3 regions of the Kitasatospora sp. NPDC048715 genome follow, and region 3 is predicted to be linked to each of the others. Evidence: riboswitches for the same ligand, from Rfam matches in the RefSeq annotation. Region 3 holds a riboswitch; each other region holds the start of a gene.
What was found. Region 3 has a riboswitch for S-adenosylmethionine ahead of ACGFSC_RS30425 (aminotransferase class V-fold PLP-dependent enzyme). Riboswitches for the same ligand answer to the same signal wherever they lie in the genome.

Region 1 (3,265 bases), on a different contig from region 3:
CCTCGGCGGTCACCACGGCGGCACCGTCGGTGTAGGTGCGGAGGATGGTGGGAATGCGGACGTTGGCGCTCATGACTCTCCTTGCGGGGGCGGGGCCGATCGGGTGGTTCAGGCGGACGCGAGGCCGGCGGCGCGGAACGAGTCCAGCGTCGGGCGGATGACGGCGGTCATCCCGGCGTCGGAGACGGCGTCCAGGGTCTTCAGGCCGTCGCCGGTGTTGATCGCGACGGTCTCCTTGGCCGGATCCAGCTGCCCGGTCTCGACCAGCTTCTTCAGCACGCCGACGGTCACCCCGCCCGCGGTCTCGGCGAAGATGCCCTCGGTCCGCGCCAGCAGCCGGATCGCCGCCACGACCTCGGCGTCCGTGACGTCCTCCACCGCGCCACCGGTGCGGCGGGCGATGTCCAGCACGTACGGGCCGTCGGCCGGGTTGCCGATCGCCAGCGACTTGGCGATGGTGTCCGGCTTGACCGGCTTGATCACGTCCCGGCCGGCCTTGAACGCGGCCGACACCGGCGAGCAGCCCTCGGCCTGGGCACCGAAGATCCGGTACGGCCGGTCCTCGACCAGGCCGAGCCTGATCAGCTCCTGGAGGCCCTTGTCGATCTTCGTCAGCTGCGAGCCCGAGGCGATCGGGATCACGATCTGCTCCGGCAGCCGCCAACCGAGCTGCTCGCAGATCTCGTACGCCAGCGTCTTGGAACCCTCGCCGTAGTACGGCCGCAGGTTCACGTTGACGAAGCCCCAGCCCTCGCCGGCCGAATCGCCGATCAGCTCCGAGCAGAAGCGGTTCACGTCGTCGTAGTTGCCCTCGATGCCGACCAGCTCGCCGCCGTACACCCCGGCCATGACGACCTTGCCCTGCTCCAGGTCGTGCGGGATGAACACGCAGGACCGGAACCCGGCCCGGGCCGCCGCCGCCCCCACCGCGCCGGCCAGGTTGCCGGTGGAGGAGCAGGACAGCGTGGTGTACCCGAACGCCCGGGCCGCCTCGATCGCGCAGGCGACCACCCGGTCCTTGAACGAGTGCGTCGGGTTCCCGGAGTCGTCCTTGACGTGCAGCTGGGCGGTGAAACCGAGCTCCCGGCCCAGGTTGTCCGCCTTCACCAGCGGGGTCCACCCCGGGTTCAGATTGGGCTTCGACGCCACGTCGGCCGGAACCGGCAGCAGCGGCGCGTACCGCCAGATGGACGCCGGACCGGCCTCGATCCGCTTGCGCAGCTCCTCGGCGCCCTCGCTGCCGAACTCGTAGGCGATCTCCAGCGGGCCGAAGCACTCCAGGCAGGCGAAGCTGGGGCCGAGCGGGAAGCGGGTGCCGCACTCGCGACAGGACAGCGCGGCGGCGGGGCCGAGGTCGACGGGCGGGGGTCCCCCCGGCCGAAGGCTGGGGGAGGGTGCGGCGGTGTCGATAGCCATGATGGCGAGGCCTCTCTCCTCATCTTCCCCGTGGCACGGTCGCGCCACAGGCCGGAATTGGCACCTGTCCCGCCGGGGCCTGTCGACAGACAGCCGCGCGGGAAGGTTGCCGGGACGTCAACGGGCCGTTCCCTCAGTCCCTCTGGATGAGCTTGTGAAATTGTGGTGATGCTCAACGGCGACCCCGGCGTGCAAAGGTCCGACCGCTGTACGAAGACTGTATCCGAAGGCGTCAATCCTGAACGGGTCCGTCCGCCACGCGAGATGACCCGTCCCACCGACCCCGCCGAGGAGACCTCCGTGCCCGCCGAACCGATTCCCGAGCTCCTCCCGCAGGCGGCGTCCTGGCTGCGCCGCCGCTCCTGGAGCGCGGCCGACCGGCCGGTCCGCACCCTCCTCGCCGCCAAGGAACGCACCGGCCGCACCGTCAGCGTGGTCCTCCCCGCCCTGGACGAGGAGGCCACCGTCGGCGACATCGTCCGCACCATCCGCCGCGAGCTGATGGAACGCCTCCCGCTCGTCGACGAACTCGTCGTCGTCGACTCGGGCTCCACCGACGCCACCGCCGCCGTCGCCGCCGAGGCCGGCGCCCGGGTCGAGCACCGCGACGCCGTCCTGCCCCGGCTGCCCGCCGTCCCCGGCAAGGGCGAGGTGCTCTGGCGCTCGCTGCTGGTCACCCGCGGCGACATCGTCTGCTTCGTCGACGCCGACCTGCGCGAATTCGACCCGTCCCTCGTCTCCGGCATCCTCGGCCCGCTGCTGACCGACGAGTCCATCCAGCTGGTCAAGGCCATGTACGACCGCCCGCTGGAATCCGAGGGCGCCGTCCTGCCCGCCGGCGGCGGCCGGGTCACCGAACTCGTCGCCCGGCCCCTGCTCAACCTCCACTGGCCGGAACTCGCCGGTTTCGTCCAGCCCCTCGGCGGCGAGTACGCGGCCCGCCGCTCACTGCTCGAACGGCTGCCCTTCCCCACCGGCTACGGCGTCGAACTCGGCCTGCTGGTCGACGCCCTGGAACTGGCCGGCCTGGACGCCCTGGCCCAGGTGGACGTCGGCGTCCGGCACCACCGCCACCAGGACGGCCAGGCCCTCGGCCGGATGGCCGCCACCATCTACCGGACCGCCCTGGAACGCCTCGACCGCACCCACCGCCTCAAGGCCTCCGCCGACCTCGTCCACCCCCAGCTCACCCAGTTCACCCGCGACCCGGAAACCCGCGCCTTCACCGCCCACACCCACCCGGTGACCGCCCTGGAACGCCCCCCGATGCACACCGTCCCCGAATACGCGACCCGTCATTGAGGGGTTTGCCGCCCCGAACCCCCGGCAACATCCCAACCATGGGCGATCTCACGACCAACCGTTCGAGCGCGACCGGCACCGCCCCCGTCCTGGTTGCCTCCAACCGGGGACCGGTGTCCTTCAGCACCGCCGACGACGGCACGCTGACCCTGCGCCGCGGCGGCGGCGGACTGGTCTCCGGCCTCTCCGCCATCGCGGACCCGAACGCCGTCTGGGTCTGCGCCGCCCTCAACGACGCCGACCGCAGAGCCGCCGCCGAGGCGCCGCGGGGCCGCCTCGACCTGGCCGGCCACGAGGTCGGCGGCCAGGCCGTACGGATGCTGGACATCGACCCGCAGACCTTCGCCCGCGCCTACAACGGCGTCGCCAACTCCACCCTGTGGTTCGTCCACCACCTGCTCTACGCGACCCCCACGGCACCCGCCTTCGACGCCGGCTTCCGCACCGAGTGGGCCGCCTACCGGGCGTACAACGAGGCCTTCGCCGAGGCCCTGGCCGCCGAGGCCGCCCCGAACGCCGCGGTCCTCGTCCAGGACTACCACCTCTC
Region 2 (3,265 bases), on a different contig from region 3:
CCGCGCTGCGCTCTCATCAGTCCCAGCACCGAGAACCGGAAATCATCCATCCCTGCACCTGCCCGCCTCATGTGCTCGCCCCCGTCCGCGCACGTGCCGCCCCCCGATTCGATGAGCCCCTATCAACCCACGGCACCCCGCGGATGTCGAGGGATCATCGACCCGGTGGTGATCCGGCGTTGATCGGCCGTGACCACAATCGACGGTGTGGCGCCCGCAGTCGGCCCGGCCCCGACCGCCGGACCCGCCACGTCCCCGGTCGCCCGGCCGCCGTCCGGCCGACCACCACGGCTCTCGGAGGCGGACCCCCATGAACACCGACCTGCTCCACCGGCTGCTCGACGTCGACCCGGCCGCCGGACCGGTCGACCTGCTCCACCGCGCCCGGGGCGAGCGCCACCTCCCGTACCTGGTGCTCGCCGCGCTCGCCCGGGACGGCGTCCGGATGGGCCGGCACGCCCGCGCCGAGCTGCAGCGCGCCCGCGACCGGGCCGAGTGCTACGCGGGCGTCGCGCGCGACCTCGCCGACGCCACCGGGGTCCGTCCGATCCGCGACCTGCCACTGGCCGGCTACTACCCGCCCGACCTGCCCCGGCCGCTGGCCGAGCTCGGCCTCGTCAGCCCCACCGAGGCCACGCTCTGGCAGGCCGTCAACCGGCTGGTCACCGATCACCCGGTGGAGTCCGTGGAGGTCACCCTGTTCGGCGAGCGGCCCCGGCACACCGCCGTCACCCTGCGCTGGCCGGGCGAGGACCCGCTGCTGGACCCGTGGTACCAGGTACGGGTCGCCACCGCCGCGCTCACCGGCGACCTCGCCACCGTCCCGGTCCGCCCCTACCTGGCCGCCGACGACCACGTGGAATGCCTGATCGCCCTCGCCGAGGAGGGGCTCGGGCGGGCCTTCCTCGCGGGCGACGTGATCGACGTGGCCCAGCTCGCCGGGCAGCCCTTCGACCCCGTCGAGACCGCCGCGGTGGTCGCCGCCTACCGGCTCGCCCCGGAGGCCGCCGCCCTCCTCGACCTCGCCGCCGAACACGTGCCGCTCGGCTCCCTGCGGGACGTGCGCACCGTCCTGGAGACCGAGGTCGCCCCCGAACGGCGCCGCCGCCGCGGCCGCCACCGCCCGCTCCGGCCGCGCCACGGCACCCTGCTGCGCCGCACCGTCATCCGGCACCGGTGGGACGAGGCCCTGCTGCTCCCGGCCGGCGACGCGACCCTGCTGCTCACCCCGGTCGCCGACTACCTGCTCGGCCCCGAGGGCACCCGGCCGACGGCCTCCGAACGCGCCGCCGCCCTCGACGCCCTGAATGCCTGGGACGCCACCGCCCCCGGCGGCCCGGACCGGGCCCCGTGCACCGGCCTGTCGGAGCCGCGCCACCGCTGAGCGGGCCCGCGGGCGGCGGCCGGGGGTGGGGGCCGGAGGTGGGGGGGCTTGCCGAGCGGCCCGGGAAGTCTTGTATCGTTCCTGGCGAATCATCCAGAGGGGTGGAGGGACCGGCCCTACGAAGCCCCGGCAACTCCCCGTTCGACCCGGCGTCCGAAGTACGCGCCGTGCCGTCCGGGGGCAGTGCCAACTCCGGCCTGTCGCCACTGTGGCGCGGGAAAGATGAGGAGACACGGTGCTCTCTGTGCTGTCCTTCGCCCGGGCGCTTCCCGCCCCGGCGCTTTCGCGTACCCGTCTCGTGCCCGGCGCAGGCATTCGGCCGTTTCCCCCGGCCCGTCCTCGCTGACCACACCCCCCGGCTCCCCGCCAGGAGCCGCCGTGAGCAGCGACCGTCCGCTGCTCCGGGCCCCGAGACTGGAGTACCCCCACATGGAGAACACGAGCGGCGTCGGCGTGCTCGACAAGGTCACCTCGATCCTCGGCACCCTGGAGGCCGGCCCCGTCACGCTGGGCGGCCTGGTCGCCGCCACCGGCATGGCGCGGCCCACCGCCCACCGGCTGGCCGTCGCACTCGAACACCACCGCCTGGTCAGCCGGGACACCCAGGGCCGGTTCATGCTCGGCCCGCGGCTCGGCGAGCTCGCGACGGCGGCCGGGGAGGACCGGCTGCTGGCCGCGGCCGGCTCGGTCCTCACCCAGCTGCGCGACATCACCGGCGAGAGCGCCCAGCTCTACCGCCGGCAGGGCGAGGTGCGGATCTGCGTGGCCGCGGCCGAGCGCCTCACCGGCCTGCGCGACACCGTTCCGGTGGGCGTCACCCTCCCCATGAAGGTCGGCGCCGCCGCCCAGATCCTGCTCGCCTGGGAGGAGCCCGAACGGCTCCACCGCGGACTGCAGGGCGCCCGCTTCACCGCCACCGCGCTGAGCGGGGTGCGGCGCCGGGGCTGGGCCCAGTCGGTCGGCGAGCGCGAACTCGGGGTCGCCTCCGTTTCCGCGCCGGTCCGCGGCCAGTCCAACCGGGTGGTCGCCGCCGTCACGGTCTCCGGCCCGATCGAACGCCTCACCCGGCACCCCGGCGCCCACCTCTCCCAGGCCGTCGTCGAGGCCGCCCACCGGCTCACCGAGGCCCTGCGCCACCCCTGAGCGGGGGCTCCGCCCGCGTCGGGGGCCCCGCCTGCCCCGGGCTCAGGCCCGGGGCAGCAGCACGGCGCGGGAGGGACGCGGGATCCGGCTGATCACCGAGCCGATCAGGGTGCCGATCGACACCCCGAAGACCGCCGACACGGCCGTCAGCACCGACTGCGCGCCGTTCCCGACCTCGATCTGCGCGGTGTGCAGCAGGCCGAAGGAGCCCGGTACCACGATCCAGAACGCCGGGAGGTAGAGCACCTGCCAGAGCGGACCGCCCGGCAGCCAGTGCACCAGGGTGGCCGCGGCCGCGGCGGTGACCGCGCCGGCCAGGCCGCCGACCGCCGCGCCGTGCGCCGACCCCACCACCACCTGGACCGTGACGCTGACCGCGATCACCACGACGATCCACGGGACGGCCGAGGGCGGGGTGTTCACGCTGACCACCACGCCCGCCACCGCGAGCGCCAGCCCCAGCGCGATCACCCACCAGCTCGGCCTGGCGACCTGTACGTCGGCCAGCGCGGCGGCCGGCACGCCGGCCGCCGTCGCGGCCGCGGCCACCCCGGCGAGGAACAGCGCCAGCTGCACCGCACCGGACACCAGCCGGGCCGTACCCGCGCTGGACGCACCCGCGGCGATCTCCGACAGCCCGGTGACGAGCAGTCCGCCCGGCAGCAGGATCGCCAGCGTGGCCACGATGGTCCGCAGCGGGCCCTCCAGCAGCCCGGCCCGGGCGAGCGAGAGGACCAG
Region 3 (3,265 bases):
CGAGGTCATCCCGGGCCGGCTCAACAAGGTCCCGGGCGTGGCCCACACCGAGACCCAGATCGCCTTCCGCACCTACTCCCAGCACGACCTGGAAGCCGCCTTCGCCCTCGGCCTGGACGAGTAGCGCTCAGCCCTCGCGCCGCCCCCGGTCGATCTGCACGGTCGCGACGCAGCGCCCGCCCTCGTTGCGGTAGTTCCAGGCCGCCCCGTCCGTGACCAGCTCCCGGACGGCGGTCAGGAAGCGGTCGACGTGCTCGTCCGGCGTCCCGGCGCCGAAGCTCACCCGGATCGCGTTCAGGCTGCGCTCGCCCGGCAGCGAGGGCTCCGGCGCGCCGCACTCGGACGGGGCGACGTCCTCGTCCCCGAGCAGCGTGCGCACCAGCGGGTGGGCACAGAACAGGCCGTCGCGCACCCCGATGCCGTACTCGGCGGACAGCGCGGCCGAGAAGTGCGAGCTGTTCCAGCCCCGGACGACGAAGGACAGCACGCCGACCCGGGCGGAGTCGGAGCCGAACAGGTTCAGCACCTTGACCTGCGGGATCCGCTCCAGCCCGGCCGTCAGCCGGGCGATCAGCTGCTGCTCGCGGGCCTCCAGCGCGTCGAAGCCGGCCTCGGTCAGGGCCCGGCAGGCCGAGGCGATCGCGTAGGCGCCGATGACGTTCGGCGAGCCGGCCTCGTGCCGGGCCGGGCCGGTGTGCCACTGCACGGCCACCGAGCCGTCGCTCTCCCGGGCCACCGTCCGGGTCGCCCCGCCGCCGGCCAGGTACGGCTCGGCCGCGTCCAGCCAGTCCGCCCGGCCGGCCAGCACCCCGGCGCCGAACGGCGCGTAGATCTTGTGGCCGGAGAAGGCGATCCAGTCGACGTCCAGCTCGCGGACCGAGACCCGGTGGTGCGGCGCCAGCTGGGCGGCGTCCAGCACCACCCGGGCGCCGTGCCGGTGCGCGGTCCGGGTCAGCTCGGCGACCGGCCACAGTTCGCCGGTCACGTTGGAGGCGCCGGTGACGCAGAGCAGCTTGGGGCCCTCGGGCGCCCCGGCGAGGGCGGCGTCCAGGGCGGCCACCGCCTCGGCCCGGGAGCGCGGCGCCCGCAGGTAGGTGACGCCCAGTCCGGCGTGCGCCCAGGGCAGCAGCGAGGCGTGGTGCTCGGTCTCGAAGGCGAACACCCGGGTGCCGGCCGGAAGGGCCGCGGCCAGCAGGTTGAGCGAGTCGGTGGTGGCCCGGGTAAAGACCACCTGGTCGCCCTCGCGCAGGTCGAGGAACTCGCCGACGGTGCGGCGGCTCTGCTCGAACAGGTCGGTGGACAGCTGGGAGAGGTACCCGGCCCCGCGGTGGACGCTGCCGTAGTACGGCGCGTAGGCGGCGACGTCGTCCCACACCCGCTGGAGCGCCGGGGAGCTGGCCGCGTAGTCCAGCGCCGCGTAGCCGACCTTCTCACCGTTGGCGAGCGGGACCTGGACGTCGGCGCCGAGGACGGCGAGCGGGGCGCAGGTCTCGGTGGTGGCGAGAGGGGACATGAGGATGCACTCCTTCAGGGGTGAGGGACCCCGGGAGTGCTAGTCGTCGGGCGTCCGCGCTTGTCGCACGGACGGCTTGCCGTGACGACCCGGTCCTCACCCAGGGCACCCCGCCACGGACGGAGGGTTGCCGGACAGCCAGCTGGGGCTTCGCACTGTCACTCATGACCTGGCCAAGACTCTAGGCCGCGTCCATCGGGTGGTCAAACGGGCATCCAGCATCCGGACAGCGCGGGAGCCCGTGCCGGCGTTCCGGCACGGGCTCCCCAACTACCGCCTCAGATCCGGCTGGTGGCCTCCGACCAGCGTCGCAGCAGGTCCTGCGCGGCACCGGAGTCGATCGCCTCCGCGGCCCGCTCCATGCCGGCCGCCAGCTGCTCGGCGAGCGGCGCCTCGCCGAGGTCCAGCGCGACCAGCGCCGCCGCCGTGTTCAGCAGGACGGCGTCCCGCACCGGCCCGTGCTCCCCCGCCAGCAGCCGCCGTGCGACCTCGGCGTTGTACGAGGCGTCCGCCCCGCGCAGCGCCTCGATGCCGACCAGCTCGATGCCGACGTCCCGCGGGTCGAAGGTGGTCTCGGTGACCACCCCGTCGCGCACCAGCCAGACCTGCGAGGTGGTGGTGATGGTCAGCTCGTCCAGCCCGTCGTCGCCGCGGAAGACCAGCGCCGTCGCGCCCCGTTCGGCCAGCACCCCGGCGATCAGCCCGGCCAGCCGGGTGTCGAAGCAGCCGATGGCGTGCGCGGTGACCCTGGCCGGGTTGGTGAGCGGGCCGAGGATGTTGAAGGAGGTCGGCACCCCGAGGTCGCGCCGCGCGGTGGCGGCGTGCCGCATCGAGGGGTGGAACTTGGCCGCGAAGCAGAAGGTGAGACCGACCTCCTCGGCCACCTCGGCGACCCGCTGCGCGGAGAGGTCCAGCGCCACCCCGAGCTTCTCCAGCACGTCCGAGGAGCCGCTGGCGGAGGAGGCCGACCGGTTGCCGTGCTTGACCACCTTGGCGCCGGCGGCCGCCGCGACGATCGCCGACATGGTGGAGATGTTGACGGTCTTCGCCCGGTCCCCGCCGGTGCCGACGATGTCCACCGCCGGTCCGGGGATCTCCAGCGGCTCGGCATGCTCGTACATCGCGTCGACCAGGCCGGCGATCTCCTCGACCGACTCGCCCTTGGCCCGCAGAGCGATCATGAACCCGGCCACCTGCACGGGGGACGCCTCGCCGCTCATGATCCGGTCCATCGCCCACGCGGTGGACGCGCGGTCGAGGTCCTCCCCCTGCAACAGCGCGGCCAGGAGGTCCGGCCAGGTGCGGATCACCTGCGCGGGGTCGCTACCGCCGTTCGCAGGGTTCACGTTCACCATGGCTGACTCCAGCTGTTTGTCGGTTCCCCGCTCCGGGGGGACGTCCGTACGGATGGAGCCAGCCTATCGAGCGAAGGGGCCGCTTCTACCCCTCTCTTTTCCAGTTGCCGGGGGGGAATTCAGCGGACGACCGGAGTCCGCTTCGCCAGCCGCGCCCGCAGCAGGGTGGCGACCGCCCCGGCCAGCGCCACCGGCTCCACCGGGCGGGAGATGGCGGCGTCCGCCCGGCTCCAGGCGGCGAGCCAGGAGTCCTGCGGCCGGCCGATCAGCACCAGCACCGGCGGGCAGCCGTAGATCTCGTCCTTGAGCTGGCGCCCGAGCCCCAGCCCCCCGGCCGGAACGGCCTCGCCGTCCAGCACGCAGAGGTCCACGCCCCCCTTCTCCAGTGCCTTGAGCA

Region 1: linked by a shared signal. The riboswitch ahead of thrC (threonine synthase) and the one ahead of ACGFSC_RS30425 (aminotransferase class V-fold PLP-dependent enzyme) in region 3 are both predicted to bind S-adenosylmethionine.
Region 2: linked by a shared signal. The riboswitch ahead of ACGFSC_RS32215 (IclR family transcriptional regulator) and the one ahead of ACGFSC_RS30425 (aminotransferase class V-fold PLP-dependent enzyme) in region 3 are both predicted to bind S-adenosylmethionine.

What each region holds. Positions count from the first base shown of each region.
Region 1 is NZ_JBICVH010000025.1:5,332-8,596, reverse strand. It holds gene ACGFSC_RS37380 (ubiquitin-like small modifier protein 1) at 1-73, opposite strand, end outside; gene thrC (threonine synthase) at 109-1,416, opposite strand; SAM riboswitch class I at 1,433-1,569, opposite strand; gene ACGFSC_RS37370 (glucosyl-3-phosphoglycerate synthase) at 1,681-2,718, shown strand; gene ACGFSC_RS37365 (trehalose-6-phosphate synthase) at 2,757-3,265, shown strand, end outside.
Region 2 is NZ_JBICVH010000019.1:238,982-242,246, forward strand. It holds gene ACGFSC_RS32205 (BTAD domain-containing putative transcriptional regulator) at 1-50, opposite strand, end outside; gene ACGFSC_RS32210 (hypothetical protein) at 311-1,384, shown strand; SAM riboswitch class I at 1,471-1,613, shown strand; gene ACGFSC_RS32215 (IclR family transcriptional regulator) at 1,814-2,527, shown strand; gene ACGFSC_RS32220 (threonine/serine exporter family protein) at 2,570-3,265, opposite strand, start outside.
Region 3 is NZ_JBICVH010000018.1:67,864-71,128, forward strand. It holds gene ACGFSC_RS30420 (Lrp/AsnC family transcriptional regulator) at 1-124, shown strand, start outside; gene ACGFSC_RS30425 (aminotransferase class V-fold PLP-dependent enzyme) at 128-1,513, opposite strand; SAM riboswitch class IV at 1,565-1,683, opposite strand; gene trpD (anthranilate phosphoribosyltransferase) at 1,792-2,868, opposite strand; gene ACGFSC_RS30435 (hypothetical protein) at 2,988-3,265, opposite strand, start outside.